DNA from 3 places in the Neobacillus sp. SRL179 genome. Region 3 is predicted to be linked to each of the others. Evidence: riboswitches for the same ligand, from Rfam matches in the RefSeq annotation. Region 3 holds a riboswitch; each other region holds the start of a gene.

Region 1 (7,188 bases), 1.4 Mb from region 3:
AAATGTTCCCAATGCCTTATGACTTAGCCTAAGCTCTTCTATTTCCTCTAAAAAATTTTGAAATAATTTAATTTCCAACTGACTGTCAACGTTCATTTTTTCTAAGGCTGGAAACGTAGTCAAATTGGTTCTTAAATAACCAGCAAGTTCTACTGCCTTTAAGTAAAATGCTTCAAAATTCTTCGTAAAGGCATTACTTTTCACCTTTAACTGTTTTTCAACACCGTCTAAATTGGCAGAAATTGCATCTGAATGACCCGCTGCATCTAATAACCATAATAAATGATGGTGAAGTTCATGATAGACAGGCGGGACTTGCCCAGCTTTTAAATGGTTGAGGATTCTTACATATTCCTCCAATTCATTTACCATATGATTAATGAAGGTTGGTGATAAGTGTATTTTGATTTTCCCAATAAGATGTTTTCTTAATAATTCTAATTTATATTCACGTAATTTTATCACTTCAATGTGAGCTTGTTCTGTTAACTGCATCAAATCTGTTGAATTTGCATGGTCCAAGAGTGTATCAAATACCTGAATAAATTGCGAGGCCTGTTCTATCTCCTTTTTTTGAACCGGTGCTAACGCTTCATAAATAAACCTGGAATGATCCCCTAAAATTTGAAGCCAAAATCGATGCTCAAATCTTGCTGTCCTCTCAAAGACTCCATTCATTCTTTTTTCCCTCCCAGAAAAATACTCACCCTTTTGATATTTATTCTCCTTCATTAATTTTATGAGTAAAGCATGGAGCACAAGAGTTTATTAATTCATAGGCTAAATAAACTATTTGCTTCCTACGGGGTGATAAAATAAGTCATTGAGATTTCTCAATGACCTATTTTTATTCTACAAAAAGGGTGCTCTAATCCCGAACTGGGGCATTTATACGGAAATTCTTCCCCTTAATTTTTTTCCTTTTAAATGAATAAAAGATAAATAAAACAATAAACCATAATGGAGTCATTAATAAAGCTGTTCGTGTTGCTTCAGCAAAAAGCATAATCACTAGAATCATAGCAAATAACGTTAAAACCACATAATTAATAAATGGGGTAAACGGGGCTTTAAATGTCGACTTTTTTTGTAAATCCGGTCGTAATTTTCTATATCGCAAGTGGCAAATCAAAATAATACTCCAAACCCAAATAAAACAAATCGCACTGATCGTTGTTACGATCCCAAAGGCTTGTTCTGGTATTAACTTACTTAACAAGGCTCCAACAGATAAAACTAATGCGGATACAAGTAAGGCATTACTTGGTACATGATTTTTATTTAATTTTGCAAAGTTAGCCGGTCCTTGTTCATGACTGCTTAAATTAAACAGGATTCGGCTTGTTGAAAATAATCCGCTGTTACAAGCAGAAGCTGCAGATGTTAAGACAACAAAATTAATTATCCCTGCGGCAATTGGAATGCCCACTAAGCTGAACGTCTTTACAAATGGACTGTTGGCTGCATTTAACTGCGTCCATGGATTAATACATAAAAGAATAATAAGTGCACCGACATAGAAAAATAGAATTCTTAAAGGTATTTTATTAATGGCTGATGGAATATTTTTTTGTGGATTTGACGTTTCTGCGGCAGATACTCCAACCAATTCAACACCCACAAAGGCAAACACAACCAATTGGAATGAAAGAAGAAAACCTGAAATTCCATTTGGAAACAGGCCGCCATATCCCCAAATATTTTTAACCGTCACAGTACCTGCCTTTGTATGAAATCCAACCACTAGCAAAACAATCCCGATTATGATCAAGGCGAGGATGGTGATCACTTTAATTAAAGCAAACCAAAATTCTAATTCTCCGAAAAGTTTTACCGTCATTAAATTTAGTCCCAATAACAAAACCAAACAAACGATTGCTGGTACCCATTGCGGAATATCAAACCAATATTGAACATATACGCCAACCGCGATAATATCTGCCATTGCGGTCATAATCCAACAGAACCAATACGTCCATCCTGTTATATAACCAGCCCAAGGTCCAATATAGTCTACAGCAAAATCAGTAAAGGATTGATAACCTTTCTTCGATAATAGAAGTTCCCCCATGGCCCTCATAACAAAGAAGCAGGCAATCCCAACGATCAAATAAGCAAAAATAATCGAAGGGCCGGCTAACTGAATTGCTTTTCCTGAGCCTAAAAATAAACCTGTACCAATCGTTCCACCAATCGCGATGAGTTGAACATGCCGATTTTTTAGGTCTCTTTTTAATTCTTGTTGTGCCATTTTAGTTCCCCCTATTTAGTTATTTTCTCCTTTGTTTCATTTGTGAATTTATGAACAAAGTTTAAAATCAATAAAAAAAAGATTGGATATCATCCAATCTCACCGGTCATTAGAATAACAAATATTATCATCTACTCTTTTATAAGAATAACAAAATAACACTCGTACTCTTCTGTCCTTTTGCCTGAGATTGTGAACCCTTCGGCGCCGCAGGATACCCTGCGTTCTCTCCAGAAGCTGCTCCAGCTATAGTTTGAACCATAGCCATCATAGCTTGCTAAGTATGTAATTTTCTAAGAAGTACTACAGTGATCGTTTTAAAAGATAAACCACTATAATATCTTAACACAAAACTAATATTGTTGAATAATTTAAAATTTTAATAGTATTTCTTCAATTTGTCAAATCTAGCAATTTAAAATCTACTTTTTCCGTTTTATTTTGTTGGAGCAAATTGTTCATTAATATTTCTATCACTCTATATTAAACTTAAATAAGGAAGTTGTAAATTGTACAACCCTTCTATGAAAGTCCTAATCATAAATTATTACAATCGAATAGGTCATTGAGAATTCTCAATGACCTATTCTTAGTTACGCTCTTCTGTTATTGTTGGTCAACAGCAAAAACTCGATGTGTCTACCCCAGATGTTTGATTATCGGGAAGAATAGTAATCATAACAAGCTGTGGATACTCCATCCCACCAAACCAGCCTTCCATAGCACAAATATCGAGCTCTGGCCATGGGTATTGTCCAAACTTCTCACTGAATAACGAAATACTTTTGGACCCTGCATTGATCATCGAGTCTACATATTTAGAATCTTCCTCTTTATAATAGACATTAATATTCACATTGCCTGCCTTTGTTTGTTTTACCTTATAATTAGGATCTAATTCCATGGCAAAGTCGCGTACATTGGCTGCTTGATAATGATGAGTCGATAATGCACCATTTATGCTTGGTTCCCCCACTTCCGTTCCGGTAGCGGCAATCACCTGTTCCTTTTCGGTCGTAAACGTAACATCAAAATCTCCTGATAAAGAATAAAAAGATTCGCCATTTGGATAAAATGGATCGACGTTCCAGCCTTCATCATCATAAACAGCTAGGATGGGAAACCAGTTCCCTAAAGAAGTTGTGGATTTATTCCAGCCAAAGCGATCTTGAACTTCAGGAAGGGTAACGGAGAAAGTCATTTCCACCTTTGCGGTTTCTTTCTTCTTTATCAGTACATCTGGAATATGTAGTGATGTCCCTTTAAGCTCATAATTTACAGGCTGCCCATTTACCTTCATTTGTTCAACCCTGACAACCTGTTCGTTTTGATTTTTCGCTAAATAGACATTTGCATTTCCCCAGACATTAAAATACAAATTAGGCAAATCTACATCTAAATTATTGGTAAAATCGACACTCATAGTTCCGTTTATTACATGATTACTAGAGTCATAAGAAACATCCATTTTATATTTTGGATGGCTTGGCCCTTTTACTGCACTTGGAGGCCCATTAACAATTTCAATTCGTTCTTCTTCCACAGGTTCCTGTGTTATGGGCTGTGTATCTGTGGTCGTTTTTTCATCCTCTTTAGGCTTTTCCTCTATTGCCTTTTTTTCTACTTTTTTAGTCTGCGTCTCCACTCCTTTTAAAGCGCTTACATCTTTTGTAAAATGTTTCTGATAGAGAAATAGCATCCCAAAGGTTAAAACAAGATAAAACCCTAGACTGATCATTTGAATGTGAATTTTAGCTATTTTTTGCTTTGGAGCAAACAGGTTATAGCCAAGGAAAGCTAAAAACACCACTAATGATAATAGTAATAAAAATACCTTCATTCAAATCCCCCTTATAGTTGACTAATTACCATTATACAAAATATTTCTATTTATTTACAAATATGTTACAGATTTGATTTTTCATATTTATAGATAAAAAAAAAGACCTCCAACATGAATATTGAGGTCCTAGCTTTTATCGGTATCCTGCTTTCTAACAAACTATCAGGTTATCGGCGCTGGATTAAATAGGGTAAAATCATTATGAAGCTGATATTTCTCTGCCAAACATTGTTTACGTCCACTTGCGACATCGATAATTTCGTTGAATAGCAGGGTTCCAATCTCTTTGATTGTTGCTTCTCCTGTTGCAATCGGCCCTGCATTTACATCGATTAAGTCTTCCCACATATCTTTCATATCGTTTCTCGAACAAACTTTAATAACAGGTGCAACAGCTAATCCATATGGAGTACCACGCCCTGTCATAAATACCTGAAGTGTCATTCCACTAGACAATTGACAAGAACCGCAGACAAAATCACTTGCTGGTGTAGCCGCAAAGATCATACCCTTTTTCGTTGGCCTTTCCCCCGGAGAGAGAACTTCAACAATGGGCGATGTTCCCGACTTCGCAATGGAGCCCATTGCTTTTTCGACTATATTTGATAATCCGCCCTTCTTATTCCCTGGGGTAGGATTGGCGGAGCGATCAACTTGGCCATTTTCAAGATACTTGTCATACCATTTCATTTCCGATGCTAATTTTTTCCCCACTTCCTCGTTAACACAACGTTCTCCAATAATATGAACACCATCACGTACTTCCGTTACTTCAGAAAACATGACCGTAGCACCAGCATGGACCAACATATCTGCTGCATAACCGGCAGCGGGATTCGCAGTCACACCTGAAAAAGCATCACTTCCACCGCACTGCAAACCAATACATAATTCTGAAAGAGATAGTTCGACACGCTTTCTTTGATTTAATTTTTTGAGTTTGGTATCTGCCATTTTCATAATTTCTGCAATTATGGCATCATGGCCTTTAACGTTTTGTAAAACGACAATATTATCAGGAGAAATATCGGTTTCATCTAGCAGCATTTCTAACGTTAGTTTTTCACATCCCAAAGAGATCACCATCGTCTCTCCGCCAAAATTAGGATGTTTCACCATATTTCGGAGCATTCGGATAGGAATTTGGGCTTCTGGCGCATTTATAGCGACGCCACATCCGTAAGCATGATTAATGGCTACTACATCATCTACATTTGGATAATGAGGAAGAAGTTCTTCCTTCATCTTCTTGACTGCATTATTTAATATGCCCGTGACACATTGAACGGTTGTAACGATTCCTAAAATGTTTCTAGTTCCGGCGAATGGCCCATTTGGATTACGATAGCCCATGAACGTCCGAACAGGTGGTTGAGGTAAATCCGTTACCAAATTTGTGGCAAATTCCATTTCATCTAATGATGGTGGAGTTGGAAGTTCGAGCATATGCTCATTGATCCAATCTCCCTTTTTGATTGCATGCAAAGCATAACCTAGTATCACGCCATAACGGATGATTGCTTCGCCCTCCTCCAGATCACGTAGAGCAATTTTGTGTCCTTGTGGAATATCCTGATTGGCCGTAATATCCCCCATGATGGTGGTTCCCGAGACAATAGCATTTACAGTAATGGCAACATTATCATTTTCATTCATTTTAATAAAATGTTTTAATCCCAAGGTTCTTCCTCCTCAGTACTTGTTCTCTATTCAAAAAAATTGTAAGCTGAGAGCATAATAAAGTAAAAGTTTTATATTTTAGATTTCTCTTAAAAAAATTAAGAGTTAAGAGAGGAATTCTTGCTAATATGGACTTAAAACAGCTGGAAAATATGATTAAAATAGCAGAAGAAAATAATATAACAAAGGCTGCTGAAAAACTTTTTATTACGCAGTCGGCATTAAACCAGCAACTATTAAAGCTTGAAAGTGAACTCGGAACACAACTTTTCGTTCGTTCGCGAAGTAATTGGCATTTAACCGAAGCAGGTAAGATTTATATGGAAAACGCAAAAAAAATGGTCCGGATTAAAAAAGATACCTACAACGAAATTAATGATTTAATTGATATAAAAAAAGGAACATTATCCATCGGATTGACACCAGAACGTGGCCCTGAAATGTTTGCTGCTATTTATCCTGCTTTTTATAAAAAATATCCAAAGATAAAAATAGAGCCGATGGAAATGGCCGTTAAACAACAGCAAACTGAAATTTCAATGGGAAATCTTGATCTTGGTTTCGTAACTCTACAAGATTTCCAAAAAACGAATGATGAATATTTCCGTATATGTTCTGAAGAAATCATATTGGGAATTCCTAAAACTCATCCGCTAGCATATTTAGGGGGGAATTTGGGCGCACAACTTCCTTCCATAAGTCTAAGACGTTTTGAGAATGATTCCTTTGCTATTATGCAAAAGGGTTCAACACTGCGCGAAATCTATGATCAGCTTATTATCGAAGAAAACCTCAGTCCACATATACTTTTAGAAACGAGAAGTTGTCACAACTTATATAAAATGGTTGCTGAAGGCATTTGCTGTTCCGTCTTTCCAATTTCTTATGCCGAGCACAGTTCCAATGTTTCTTATTTTTCAATCATTCAAAAACCAGTATGGGACCTATATGCTAGTTATAAAAAAGGCAGCTATTTAAGCAGGATTGCTAAAGACTTTATTTTTTTAGCTGCTGAGTATTGGATGAGAAAATTTGAAAAACCTTTTTAACGTAATTACTCTCCATAAAAAGAGCTGTCTCATTGGGATGAGACAGCTCTTTTTATCCTATTAATTAGCTGAAAGACTAAAGAGCTTTTCAAGGTGGAGAATGATTTCATCATTTTCTGCCTCAACTACTTTTACAAACTGTGGTTGATCAAACAGCTGACTGATTTGTTCAGGGAATGTCTGCTGGATTCCACAACGCTCGATTGATTCATTGAATTTTGCAGGATGAGCGGTAGCTAGTGTCACACACACTTCATCCGGATTATTACAAATTTCATAGGCCGCCACCCCACAAGCCGTATGCGGGTCTAATAAATAGCCTGTCTCATCATAGTACTCCTTAATGGTTTGCAAGCATTCTTCCC
Region 2 (7,188 bases), 400 kb from region 3:
AGCTTGATCATTTTCTACCGCCTTCACCGCTCCCTTCCGCGGATTCTTTTTCTCATTTATCGGTGTTATCTCATGGAGTAAAGTACCATTTTGAAGTTGTTCATGAATCTCTTTTAAGAGTTTTATATCTTCGTTAGAAAAATGATAATGTCCACGATCATTTTTCACCATTGGGAGTCCAAGCTGCTTTACCCAGCGTTGAATTGTACTTTGAGACACTCCTAGTAATTTTGCCACTTCACTTGTATTCATGTCGAATCCTCCTAAGGATAGATTTGCCCAAACTCTGAGTAACGAATAATAAAAGCAACTATCACAACAATCAAAGGAGCTTTTGATTACTTATCATTTCATAAATTAGCTTGTGATTATGTCCATAATTTCCACCATTTCTTATCTTTTGTCGCAGCTACATCACGAAAGCTTGTTAACATTTGCTGGAATGCTAATTCACGTTGGGTGACTTCGTTCCTGTATTGATTACGTTCTTCAAGGAGAAATTCACGATCCTTTGTAATTGTCTCGGATAAACTGGAGAGTTCATTATTTGTAATATCAACATAATGAGACAGCTCTTCCGTTGTCTCTGCTAATTGTTTTGAAAGTGAATAAATCTCTTCGGAGGTCTCTAGTGACACATTAGTTATATTCTTGGCAAGGTACTTTAGAGAGTCTGCTGTAACCTCTGTTGTTTTTTCTAATGTTTCCGAAAATTCTTTTATTTCAGCCTGCGTATTTGCAGATGATTTGTAAATGGAGTCTGAAATGGATTTAACTGTTGTTAATGATCCACTTTTTATTTCTTTCTTTACTTCCTCTAAAACCTCTTTCCGAACAACACTACGTATTTCTTCCTTTACCTCATGTAAAAAGGTTTTCTTATAGGTTTCCATTACTTCAAAAAAAAGCTCTGTATTTTTCATGGCTAAATCTTCAACTGGCAAAGTAGTAATAGCATCTTCTTCTGTGATGATTTCTAAGGCTATTTCTGAAACAGGGTTGGTTTCCATTATAGCCGGCTCCTGTTTGGTGTGAATGGATTGTCTAATCATCTCCTTACTTACCTTTTGGTCCGCTAGTTGTTTTATTTCAAACAATTGATCAATTACTAAGTCAGTGAAAAGCCTAGCACCTTGTTTAGAGCGAGGGATATCAAGAATATCTACAAACTCTTTTTCCCACTGGCGGACAATCCCTGGTGTTACATTTATTTTTTTTGCCACTTCTTTTAATGTATAAGTCTTCAAACATCATCATTCCTTTCTATGTCTCTCGGAAATAATTCTTCTTTTTTACATATTCACCATTAGGTAGGTGAATTTCCTGCTGTCTGACAAAAGCTATCAAAACAAGACTGAAATCACGAAATAACAACATATTTTTTAAAAAACATTATTGTAGGCAAAATGAAAGAGTGCAGAAAATTAAACTCCCGCACTCTTTTAAAATATATATTTAATTACCTTCAACTATTCGACTAATTGCAGCATTTTCAATCCATTATATATGCCGGAATTAGTGACTTCTGTTGTTTTATGCTGTGCATATTGAAAAATGTCTGGATGTCCATTTCCCATAGCAAAACCTTGTCCCACTAATTGCAGCATTTCCTTATCGTTCATACCATCACCAAAGGCAATGGAGCTATCCCTAGGTATACCTAGATGATTCAAAACCATTTGAACCCCATAGCCTTTATTTACTTTATCCCGGATGACATCATAGCAATCCATCATGCCCTCAACATTAACCTGAGATAAATGAATATTACCTTGCTGATTGTAAAGATCCACATCATCAACATTTAAATTAACTAGTGTAATCCCGAGAATCTCCTTATCTAATGCAGGTGTATATGGTTCATTTTTATGTAGGTGGAAAACTTTCCTGAAACTTTGCATTTTGGGGTCATCTATATGCGTAAAGACGTTACTATTATTTGTGTATAGTACGGCTTCATGGTGATGATTTGCCGCAGTTTCCAAGAAATGCTTCACAATGGAACTGTCAATCGGTTCCTGAAATATGTCTTTTCCTTGATACTTTGCATAGGCGCCGTTGTAGCCTATAAATGAGCGAATGTTCAGTTCGCGTGCAAGGTCATCTATTTCATGCAACGGTCTTCCAGTTGCTAAAAATACCTCCACTCCCTTTGCTTGAACCTGGGTAATGGCATCCTTTGTTGATTGTTGAATAGTGGCTTCTGGTGTTAATATGGTTCCGTCAACATCTAGAAATAAAACTTTGTAATGGGTCATTATGTATCTCCTTCTTATTAGATAAGAATAGTGTAACACTTTTACAATCATGATTTCATCTAGCATGCCGTATGAATTAAACATTAATAGTATGTAAAAATCCATTTTAACCTATAATTCAATACAATGCGGAATGAAGACTTTTAATGAACGATGTTATTTAGAGGAATACTAGGGGAACTAGACAATCAAATAAAAAAGTGAGGAATTATATGAGTAAGATTTTATTGTTATTTATTTGTTTATTCCTTTGTGGTATTCCCGAAAAAGCATCAGCAAGGCTAAAAGTACCTATCTTAATTTATCACTCCATCGAAGAATTTAACGGGATTGGATCAAAGGAGTTATATGTTACACCCAATAATTTTGAGAAACAAATGACCTATTTAAGAGATCACGGTTATACGTTGTTAACTTTTGAGCGCTGGCAAGATATTAAAAAAGTTCAACGTCCGATCTTTATCACTTTTGATGATGGCTACAAGAATAACTTGAATGCTGTGGCCATATTTAAAAAAATCAGAACAGAACAATTTGACCCTGTAGGTACCTTTTTTGTTATTTCTGATTTCGTAGGGCGTTCAAACCGCTTATCAACAATGGATATAAAGAAGCTATCAGATTCAGGAATCATCTCCATTCAGTCCCACACTGCAAAGCACCCAGATTTAACCAAAGTTGAAAATATAAGCTATGAACTGAAAAACTCAAAAGAGAAAATAGAAAAACTTACAGGCAAAGCTGTTATTGCACTGGCATATCCATATGGAAACACAAACAACCAAGTTATTGCAGAAGCAAAAAAGTATTATCTATTTGGACTTACCACTACGCCGGGTTCTTACAGTCCAAGTGGAACAAAAAACGAGTTATATTACCTTCCTCGATCATATGTTAAATATTCAACATCTATAGAGGATTTTGCAAAAATAGTGGAGGGGGAATAAAAGCGTCTTGTATAATAATCCATCGTGGGTTAATACAAAAAAACTGTGCAGCCTCAAAGGGCTTTGCACAGTTACATATCATAATATAAAATATACTGCTGCTTAATTGATTAGGGCCTGGAGTGGGGCAGGAATTCTTCCGCCACGATCAATTAACTTTTGGGAACTATAAGGATTAACGCCCATAATCGGTGCTCTACCTAGCAGTCCGCCGAATTCAACTATCTCTCCTTCTTTTTTACCTGGAACCGGAATAACCCGGACAGCAGTTGTTTTTTTATTGATCATTCCGATTGCGGCTTCGTCCGCAATCATCGCGGAAAGGGTAGCAGGAGACACATCACCTGTTATCGCAATCATGTCAAGTCCGACAGAACACACACAAGTCATCGCCTCTAGCTTAGATAACGTAAGGGCACCGTCTATAATTCCCTTAATCATTCCATTGTCTTCACTTACAGGAATAAAAGCTCCACTTAAGCCTCCTACATAAGAGCTGGCCATGGCGCCTCCTTTTTTTACGGCATCATTCATCAAGGCTAGTGCTGCAATGGTTCCGTGTGTACCCACCCGTTCAAGGCCAATTTCCTCAAGGATCTCGGCAACGCTATCGTTTAAAGCATTTGTAGGAGCAAGCGAGAGATCCATAATACCAAAGGGAATGCTGAGGCGTTTTGCCACTACTCGGCCAATCAGCTCTCCTGCACGTGTAATCTTAAAGGCAGTTTTTTTAATAATATCTGATACTTCTCCTAGGTCGGCATGTGGATGACGTTTTAAAGCATTTAAGACAACACCTGGTCCACTAACGCCAACATTAAGGACTACTTCACCTTCACCAGTTCCATGAAAGGCTCCAGCCATAAAAGGATTGTCCTCAACAGGATTACAAAAAACAACTAGTTTAGCACAGGCAATCCCGTTTTGCTCTTTTGTCCTTTCAGCAGCTTCTTTTAAAATATATCCTATCTGACGTACCGCATCCATATTAATTCCACTGCGAGTGGTTGCAACGGAAACAGAAGAACAAACCCGTTCTGTTACGCTAAGTGCCTCAGGCAATGCTTTAAGAAGCACTTCATCGCCTTTTGTCGAACCTTTATGAACAAGAGCAGAGAACCCGCCAATAAAATCAATTCCTAGTTGTTTTGCAGCCTTATCAAGCGTTCTCGCCAGATCTACAGTTTGTTCTACTGTTGCATTTCCGAGGATTTCAGCAATGGGTGTGATGGAAATACGTTTATTGATAATGGGTACTCCAAATTCTTTTTCGGTTTCCTCCGCCACACTTTTTAAGTTCTTTGCATATTTAGTGATTTTCGTAAAGACACATTCCTTCATTTTATCAAAATCTGAATCTGCACAATCTTGCAAGCTTATCCCCATTGTTACCGTACGAATATCCAAATTTTCCATTTGTACCATTCGAATCGTTTGTAGTATTTCATCCATTGCAATTGATATATGTATCGCCCCTAAGATTATATTCTGTGCATGGCTTGAAAAATTTCTTCTAGCTGAAGATTGATTTGGACATCCATTTCATTGCCAACCTTGTCCAAAGCTGTGCGCACTTTATTTAAATTTTCATTTTCAGTCACATCAATTATCATCATCATGGTAAAAAATTCTTGCAAAATCGTCTGACTGATATCGAGAATATTCATGTTGTTCTCTGCTAATACAGTTGTCACTTTAGAAATAATGCCAACCTTGTCTTTTCCAATGACACTTACTACTGCACGTCTACTTTCCATTGTTCCACCTCATTTATAAAATAAAAAAAAGATTGGTTGCTCCAATCTCACGGTTAAGAAAAGTGTGCAGTTTTGCACAACATTCTCCTGTCCTTTTGCCTGAGATTGTGAATCCTTCGGCGCCACTTTTTTAAGCGGTCTCTCCAGAAGCTGCTCCAGTTGTAGTTTACCCACAACCATCATTGCCGGCTATTATGAATTAACCAAATAATATCAATCTTTAATTATTCAGTCAATTATTAAATGAATGAAAAAACATTGTAAACGAGTGGAAACCTTAATGTAATCAAATCTTGATATAATGGTACAAATAGGATAGAGAATAGTAGGGTGGGTGTTTTTATGGAAGAAACCATTGCAAAATCATATTTACAGAAATCACTTGATGAGTGGAAAGACGATATTGCATTAGTATTAGCCGAAATTGCAAATGAATATGATGAAGTGGCACAAGAATTAAAAGTGTATTCTTATAAATATGGTATTACTAAGCAAGTAATCCAATCAACTGTAAACGAGGAAATTATCGAGAAAATTCGAGAGATGTATCATAAGCCATTTGAGGAGAGCTATAACCAACTAAAAGAATACATAAAGGATTTAGAAGAGAAAAGAAGAGTGTTTCAAATGTTTATTCAAAAAATCGATGAAGTGACGAAAAAAGAATCTGCTAAGATTACAACCTATTAATAAAAAATCCGAAGCATAAGATCCCAATCCCTAGTGATTGGGATCTTTCTTTTTGTTTCATATTTTGTTAAAAGGAGACGCGATTACTGATTTTGCATATATTGATTAACAAAAACAATTTTGTGAGGTGTGAAACATGATCACGGCAAAGATTGGATCCAATACCTTTCGTATCCCGGATAACCTTGCGGAATATTTTCAAACGTTTCGCTCACAAGTGATTGGTATAAATCAAGAATTCATCTCTCCCTATGGAAAAAGGAAAATTATTTATGCGGATTGGACGGCAAGCGGGCGTTTATATAGACCTATCGAACAAAAAATTTCCGAGACATTTGGCCCATTTATGGCCAATACACATACCGAATCAAACATTACAAGTTTAATGATGACAGGAATCTATAATCAATCAAAAAAAATTATTAAAGACCATGTGAATGCTGATCCAACTGACGTGCTCATTTTGGATGGATTTGGGATGACGTCAGTTATTAATAAGTTCCAACGTTTGCTGGGGCTCAGAGTCCCCGGGCAGTTTAAAAATAGCATAATCCTATCTGAAGATGAAAGACCAATTGTCTTCATTACACATATGGAGCACCATTCAAATCATACATCATGGCTAGAAACATTGGCAGACGTGGAGATAATTGCTCCTGATCCTTATGGCCGTGTAGATATAAATCAATTAGAGAAATTACTACAAATATATAAGGACCGACCTTTAAAAATAGGTTCATTTACAGCTTGTTCCAATGTAACAGGAATTCAGACACCCTATTACCAACTAGCAAAAAAGATGCATCAACATGGTGGTTTCTGTTTCGTTGATTTTTCTGCAGCAGCTCCCTATATAACAATTAATATGCATCCAGACGATCCGCTCGAAAAATTAGATGCCATTTTTTTTTCGCCTCATAAATTTTTAGGAGGCCCTGGATCTAGTGGTGTTTTAGTGTTTGATTCGCGATTATATAAAAACCAGGTACCTGATCATCCTGGTGGAGGAACCGTTACATGGACTAATCCTTGGGGAGAGCACCAATATTATCAAAACATTGAGTTGCGTGAAGATGGAGGGACGCCAGGAATCTTACAAGCCATTCGTACAGCATTATGTTTGAATTTGAAAGATCAAATGGGTGTTAAAAATATTTTAAACAGAGAAAAAGAACAGTTGAAGTTGTTATATCCGCTTTTGAAAGCAATACCTGGTCTTCATATCTTAGATGGTCAAATCAACACTCGACTTGGAATTGTTTCATTTTTTATTGAGAATATTCATTACAATTTAATTGTCCGCTTATTAAATGATCGATACGGTATTCAAGTGAGAGGTGGGTGTTCATGCGCGGGAACATATGGTCATTATCTATATCAAATAGATAAAAACACCTCTAAACAAATAATGAACAAGATTAATCAAGGCAATCTATCATCAAAACCAGGATGGGTAAGGTTTTCCCTTCATCCAGTGATGAATGATGAGGAAATAATTATATTTGCAAATGCCTTGAAGGAGATCACCGAGAACAT
Region 3 (7,188 bases):
TTTTTTCCACGTTTGAAACCGCCGCGGAAAGGAACAGAGGTGATACCATGCTGCTTTAAGTACCATTGCAGGTACATCTGTGTTGCACGATATTCAGTGAAGATGATTACTTTGTCATTGATTTTTTGTATTAATTCAAGGGCTTTTTCTGCTTTGGAGTTTTGCTGAACCGCTTCGACTTTTTTAATTAAGAAGTCAATTTGTTCCTTAAAGGCAGGGGACGGATCCTCTTTTTTTTGGAGCATGTTTTTTAGCGTATAGTAAACGGCTTCCCTGCTGCTGCAAGCCTCACGCTGTAATGTCATCACAGAGAAAGCACTTGTCTGGGCCCAGTCACCCTCACTTCTTAACAATGTAATAGCCTCATAAAGTTCATTCTCTGCTGACGAACATTCGATTGGAATGGTTTCAACTTGTCGTTTTGTCCATTCAATCCCCGTATCTGCACGACGATTTCGAATCATAACCTTGTTTACTAATTCTTTTAAATGCTCATTGTCGTTTAAGGAACGAGCATCTCGTTTGTACTTTTCAAAGAAAGAGGTTTCACTGCCTAAGTGCCCTGGTTTTAATAAGGAAACTAAATTAAAGATTTCTTCCACTCTGTTTTGGATCGGTGTTGCCGTCAGTAATAAACAAAATTTCTTTTTTAAGTTCTGAACAAATTCGTAGTTTTTTGTTTTATTATTTTTAAGTTTATGGGCTTCATCAATGATAATAAGGTCATAGTCTTGTTTAAAAATAATGTCTCGATGTGGATTTCGTTTGGCAGTATCAATCGATGATACTACTACATCGCACTGTTCCCACACATAACTTTTCTTTTGGGTAATGGCTGGGATGAAAAATTTGCTATTTAGCTCGATTGCCCATTGGGTAACTAAGGAGGCAGGAACGAGAATTAACACCTTTTTGACCAACCCGCGAATCATATATTCTTTTAAAATTAAACCTGCTTCAATTGTTTTTCCTAATCCAACCTCATCAGCTAGGATGGCTTTGCCATTCATATTTTCAATTACTTGTTTAGCTGTTTCAAGCTGATGCGGGAGCGGTGTTAAGTTAGGTAAATGCTTCGGAGCTTGCAAGCCTTCAAATTCTGGTATAACCAAGTGATTTTCAACATCAATTGCTAGTTTGAAAAGCTCCCAATTTCCCCAGGGACCATCATTGTCAATTCTATGTAAAAAGTCATCTTGCCAAGACGATTCAAATTCAATTTCGACCGACATCATTTCAGCTCCTTTTTTTATACAGTTAGACTTCTGTTTAACGTTAATTTTTCCCAGAATAATGTGCTTTTACTTTTATTATAAAGTTATTGCTCAATGTATTGTTTTAATGGTAGGATGGTAATAGCTTTGAATGTTTTAAATATTTTAATAAGGTAATTTATTTTCAAGTATAGTTAGTATGACCAAATTGGAAAATATTATAATGCGAATGACAACAAGGGGAGAGACTACCTAGGTAGCGCCGAAGGAGCAAACAATTAATGTGAATCTCTCAGGCAAAAGAACTCTTGTTTGACGCTACTCTGGAGAGCGCTGATTCAGAACGAGCAGCCACCAAAGGGGAAAACCTTTTTAGGTAAACTTTCAGGTGCAAGGACAGAGACCGCCTTTAGGAATAAAGGGAGGTCCCTGTCTTTTTTTATGCCTGCTCTCATCTTACCCAATGGTTAAAAAATTTGGTAAATGATAGTAGGATAACAACTTGCCCGGATCTGTAAATGGATTCAATCTCTTATTCGTTTAAAAATATTTTGGAACAGATTGAAGGGGGACACTTGGATGACTGAATTAAAACGAACTCCGCTATTCGATGTGTATAAAGAAAATGGGGGAAGAACCGTTGACTTTGGCGGCTGGGAGCTGCCGGTCCAATTCTCAAGCATTAAGGAGGAACATGAAGCCGTCCGCACTCGTGCTGGCTTGTTTGATGTCTCCCATATGGGTGAAGTGGAAGTGAAAGGCCCAGACAGTTTAAGTTATTTGCAAAAAATGATGACTAATGACATTTCAAAACTAAAAAATGGCGGGGCACAGTACACGGCCATGTGTTATGAAAACGGTGGAACAGTTGATGATCTGCTTGTCTATAAAATGGAGGACCATCACTATTTACTAGTTGTGAATGCATCTAATATTGATAAAGATTACAAATGGCTTGAGGATCATGTTGAGGGGGATGTCAGCCTTGAAAATCTATCTGATAAGACAGCCCAGCTGGCACTTCAAGGCCCGCTTGCTGAAAAAGTCCTTCAAAAGCTAGCCGGGGAAACAAATCTAAGTGAAATAGGATTTTTTAAATTTCAGCAAGCAGTACATATAAATGGCAAAAAGGCTCTTGTATCAAGAACTGGATACACGGGTGAAGATGGTTTTGAAGTGTATTGTGATGCTAGAGATGCCGTCGGTCTTTGGAAAGCTATACTACGAGCCGGAAAAGAAGAGGGGGTTCTTCCTTGCGGGCTAGGGGCTCGCGATACTCTCCGTTTTGAATCAGTGTTAGCTCTCTATGGTCAAGAACTTTCACCGGAAATTTCACCCCTTGAAGCAGGGATTGGCTTTGCCGTGAAGTTAAATAAGGAAGCTGATTTCATCGGTAAAGAAGCCCTTAAGAAGCAAAAAGAAGCAGGCTTAACTAGAACATTAGCAGGAATTGAAATGATTGACCGAGGAATTCCTCGTCACGGTTATCCAGTTTATAAGGGTGAGGAACAAATTGGCGAAGTAACAACTGGAACACAGTCACCTACATTAAAGAGAAATATTGGACTTGCCCTGATTAAAACTGAGTTTGCCGAATTAAATTCTGAGGTAGAAGTTGAAATACGCGGTAAACGCCTAAAAGCTAAAGTAGTTCCAACACCTTTTTATAAAAGAGAAAAGTAAATCATGGAGGGAGCTAGGTTTATGAAACATCGCTATTTACCTATGACTAAACAAGATATAAAGGCAATGCTTGACACAATTGGTGTTTCTTCAATTGATGAGTTGTTTAGCGATATCCCTGAAAAAGTTAGATTCAAGGGTGAGTATAATATTAAAGCAGCTAAGTCTGAGCCGGCTTTACTGAAAGAACTATATCAATTAGCAGACCAGAATGCAGACCTAAAAAGAAATGTGTCTTTTCTAGGTGCTGGCGTTTATGACCATTACATGCCTGTGATTGTGGATCACGTTATTTCTCGTTCAGAATTTTATACCGCTTATACACCCTATCAGCCTGAGATTTCGCAAGGTGAGCTCCAAGCCATTTTTGAATTCCAAACGATGATTTGTGAGTTAACGGGAATGGACGTTGCGAACTCCTCTATGTATGATGGCGGTACAGCACTTGCCGAAGCTGCCATGCTTAGTGCAGGACACACAAAACGAAAAAAAGTGGTTGTGTCTAGTGCTGTTCATCCTGAGTATCGTGATGTTCTTAAAACCTATGCAAAGGGACAAAATCTTGAAGTAGTTGAAGTCCCCGTAAAAGAAGGCATAACAGATATTGAGGCGCTAAAGGAAATAGTAAGTTCCGATGTTGCTGCAGTGATTGTCCAATACCCAAATTTCTTTGGCAGAATTGAGCCATTAAAAGAGGTGGAGGAAATAATCCATGAGCAGAAAGGAATGTTTGTGGTTAGCAGCAATCCATTATCCCTTGGGATCTTAACTCCTCCTGGAAAGTTTGGTGCTGATATTGTGATTGGTGATGCACAACCATTTGGTATTCCAACTGCCTTTGGCGGGCCGCATTGTGGTTATTTTGCCGTAACCAACAAATTAATGCGGAAGGTACCTGGACGTTTGGTCGGTCAGACTGTTGATGACCAAGGACGCAGAGGGTTCGTTTTAACACTTCAAGCTCGTGAACAGCATATTCGCCGTGAAAAAGCGACCTCTAATATTTGTTCGAATCAAGCTCTAAATGCCCTTGCTGCATCAGTTGCGATGACGGCTTTAGGAAAAAAAGGTGTCCGAGAAATGGCCGCAGCCAACTTACAAAAAGCACACTATACCAAAACAGCGTTCAAAGAGGCTGGCTTTGAAGTTGTTTATGATGGATATTCCTTTAATGAATTCATCGTGAAATTAAACAGGCCAGTTAAAGAATGTAATCAAAAATTATTACAAAAAGGTATCATCGGAGGCTATGATTTAGGGCGGGACTATCCTGAATTGTCTAACCATATGCTGTTGGCCGTTACAGAAGTGAGAACAAAGGAAGAGATCGATACTTTAGTGAAAGAATTGGGGGATCTGCATGCATAATCAAGACCAAGCACTCATTTTTGAACGTAGTACTCCAGATCGAATCGGATACAGCCTTCCAGAAATGGATGTACCAGAGTTAGAGCTCAGCAGTCTTCTTCCAGAAGGTTATGTACGTGAAGAGGAGCCTGAACTGCCAGAAGTTTCTGAGCTAGACATCATGCGTCATTATACTGCACTGTCTAAAAGAAACCACGGCCTTGATTCGGGATTTTATCCGCTTGGTTCGTGTACGATGAAGTATAATCCGAAAATTAACGAAAATGTGGCCCGTTTTAGTGGGTTTGCCCATTTGCATCCACTACAGGACGAAAGCTCTGTCCAAGGGGCACTAGGGTTATTGTATGACCTTCAGCAGCACTTAATTGAAATTACTGGGATGGATGAAGTGACCTTACAATCAGCTGCGGGTGCACATGGTGAATGGACTGGATTAATGCTAATTCGTGCCTATCATGAAGCTAGATCTGATTTTAAGCGGACAAAAGTAATTGTTCCAGATTCAGCTCATGGAACAAATCCTGCGTCAGCTACGATTGCTGGTTTTGAAACGATTACGGTCAAATCAACTGAAAAGGGACTTGTTGACCTGGAGGATTTACAACGAGTAGTAGGAGATGATACGGCGGCCCTCATGTTAACCAATCCTAATACACTTGGACTATTTGAAGAACAAATTCTTGAAATTGCTGAAATTGTCCATGACGCAGGTGGTAAGGTTTATTATGACGGTGCTAACCTAAATGCCGTTCTTTCAAAAGCTCGTCCTGGCGATATGGGCTTTGATGTTGTGCATTTAAATCTTCATAAAACCTTTACAGGTCCACATGGCGGCGGCGGTCCTGGTTCCGGTCCTGTTGGGGTAAAAGCAGATCTTATCCCGTTCTTGCCAAAACCAGTTATTTCGAAGCGCGGCGAAGAATTTGTGCTTGATTATGATCTTCCCCAATCAATTGGCCGAGTGAAGCCTTTCTATGGTAACTTTGGTATTAATGTTCGTGCCTATACGTATATTCGTTCTATGGGACCAGATGGCTTAAAAGCCGTAACAGAGTATGCGGTTTTAAATGCGAATTATATGATGAGAAGATTAGCTGAGTATTATGATTTACCATTTGATAAACATTGCAAGCATGAATTTGTCCTTAGTGGAAAACGTCAGAAAAAACTAGGGGTAAGAACGCTCGATATTGCGAAACGACTGCTTGATTTTGGCTATCATCCACCAACCATTTACTTCCCGTTAAATGTAGAAGAATGTATCATGATTGAACCGACTGAAACAGAATCAAAAGAAACCCTTGATTCATTTGTTGATACAATGATTCAAATTGCAAAAGAGGCAGAAGAAAATCCTGAGATTGTTCAAGAGGCCCCGCATACCACGGTTGTAGGTCGTTTGGATGAAACAATGGCTGCACGGAAGCCTATTTTAAAATATCAAAGAGCCTAATGATAAAATAAAGGTCAGATTCTTAAAAGGAATCTGACCTTTCTAATTTATGAAGGGCAATTATTCCACAATAAAAGGCTCTGGAGTATTCTCCGGAGCCTTAAAATTGTGCTTTATTTCTTTGCTTTTACTTTACCTGTCCATTTTTTAAACCCGCCTTGAAGCTGGGTTAAGTCTCTATATCCTTTGCGGTATAAAAACTGTGCCGCACGAGCACTACGCATGCCGTTTTGATCATATAAGTAGACAGGCATGTCCTGTCTAATTTCTCTCATACGCATTTTCAATTGTGACATGGGGATATTTCGCGCTCCTAAAATATGACCGCCATCGAACTCATTCGCTTCACGAACATCTATAAGTTGTGCCTTTCTGTATCCCGCACGGAACTCTTCTTCTGTAACCGTTTTAACAATTCTTTTTTGATAGAAAAAGGTAAAAACGGAGTAGATAATAACTGCTGCAATAATAATTATTAATGAAATAAGTGAACTCAACTTCTTTTTGCTCCTTTCAAGCTTGCCTGCACTAGTTTATTATATAAGTCCTTTTGAGAAAGATAAAGATGAATTGGAAAAATTCTTTTGCTTTTGCTAAAGATTATTATACCAAATTCATCTTATTTTGAATTCCTATCAGATTTTGGTAGACTAAAATCGACATAAATTAATAAAAATGAGGTTTTTGAATGGAAAAAGAAGTATGGCGTTTTATTGATTCGGGTAATGGCTCACCATCTTTTAATATGGCATTAGATGAAGCGTTACTCGATTGGCATAGTGAAGGAAAATTCCCGCCAGTTATCCGGTTTTATGGCTGGAATCCGCCTACCTTATCTGTAGGTTACTTTCAAAAGGTTGAAAAAGAAATTGATATGGAGGCAGTGAAAGCTCACAAGTTAGGGTTTGTCAGAAGACCTACAGGCGGCCGTGGTGTGCTTCATGAGCATGAGCTTACATATAGTGTCATCGTATCTGAAGAACATCCAGAGATGCCTAAAACTGTTACAGAAGCCTATCGTGTAATCTCCGAAGGAATATTAAAAGGGTTTCACTTTTTAGGACTTGAAGCATATTTTGCTGTACCTAAAACAGCTGAAGAGCGTAATGCCTTGAAAAATCCACGCTCTGCTGTTTGCTTTGATGCTCCAAGCTGGTATGAGCTCGTTGTGGAAGGACGAAAGGTAGCAGGAAGCGCGCAAACAAGACAAAAAGGTGTTATTCTCCAGCATGGCTCGATTTTATTGGATTTAGATGAAGATAAGCTTTTTAGTTTATTCAAATATTCTAATGAACGGGTAAAGGAACGAATGAAGAAGGCTTTCAAGGATAAGGCTGTTGCCATTAATGCGATTAGTCCAAGGAAAATTACCCTGGAGGAAGCGAAGGAGGCCTTTTACAAAGGATTTGCTGAAGGGTTGAATATAGAACTAGAACCCTATCAGTTAACGGAAGAAGAACTAGCATATGT

What was found. A riboswitch is a leader RNA that binds a small molecule or an ion and turns the genes downstream of it on or off. The one in region 3 is predicted to bind glycine.
Region 1: it holds a riboswitch for glycine, as region 3 does, so the genes downstream of both, AC4E8C_RS09585 (amino acid permease) here and gcvT (glycine cleavage system aminomethyltransferase GcvT) in region 3, are expected to answer to the same signal.
Region 2: it holds a riboswitch for glycine, as region 3 does, so the genes downstream of both, AC4E8C_RS14430 (ACT domain-containing protein) here and gcvT (glycine cleavage system aminomethyltransferase GcvT) in region 3, are expected to answer to the same signal.

Annotation. Positions count from the first base shown of each region.
Region 1 is NZ_OZ481792.1:1,939,436-1,946,623, reverse strand. Features, by position in the region: gene AC4E8C_RS09590 (DUF2935 domain-containing protein) at 1-678, opposite strand, end outside; gene AC4E8C_RS09585 (amino acid permease) at 869-2,251, opposite strand; glycine riboswitch at 2,414-2,495, opposite strand; gene AC4E8C_RS09580 (M1 family metallopeptidase) at 2,868-4,091, opposite strand; gene garD (galactarate dehydratase) at 4,257-5,750, opposite strand; gene AC4E8C_RS09570 (LysR family transcriptional regulator) at 5,903-6,823, shown strand; gene thrC (threonine synthase) at 6,884-7,188, opposite strand, start outside.
Region 2 is NZ_OZ481792.1:2,943,195-2,950,382, reverse strand. Features, by position in the region: gene AC4E8C_RS14455 (MerR family transcriptional regulator) at 1-252, opposite strand, end outside; gene AC4E8C_RS14450 (MerR family transcriptional regulator) at 369-1,247, opposite strand; gene AC4E8C_RS14445 (HAD family hydrolase) at 1,470-2,258, opposite strand; gene AC4E8C_RS14440 (polysaccharide deacetylase family protein) at 2,471-3,205, shown strand; gene AC4E8C_RS14435 (PFL family protein) at 3,308-4,669, opposite strand; gene AC4E8C_RS14430 (ACT domain-containing protein) at 4,687-4,962, opposite strand; glycine riboswitch at 5,040-5,119, opposite strand; gene AC4E8C_RS14425 (hypothetical protein) at 5,305-5,652, shown strand; gene AC4E8C_RS14420 (aminotransferase class V-fold PLP-dependent enzyme) at 5,789-7,188, shown strand, end outside.
Region 3 is NZ_OZ481792.1:3,347,490-3,354,677, reverse strand. Features, by position in the region: gene AC4E8C_RS16580 (DEAD/DEAH box helicase) at 1-1,232, opposite strand, end outside; glycine riboswitch at 1,444-1,532, shown strand; gene gcvT (glycine cleavage system aminomethyltransferase GcvT) at 1,794-2,897, shown strand; gene gcvPA (aminomethyl-transferring glycine dehydrogenase subunit GcvPA) at 2,919-4,265, shown strand; gene gcvPB (aminomethyl-transferring glycine dehydrogenase subunit GcvPB) at 4,258-5,718, shown strand; gene AC4E8C_RS16560 (rhodanese-like domain-containing protein) at 5,832-6,215, opposite strand; gene AC4E8C_RS16555 (lipoate--protein ligase family protein) at 6,407-7,188, shown strand, end outside.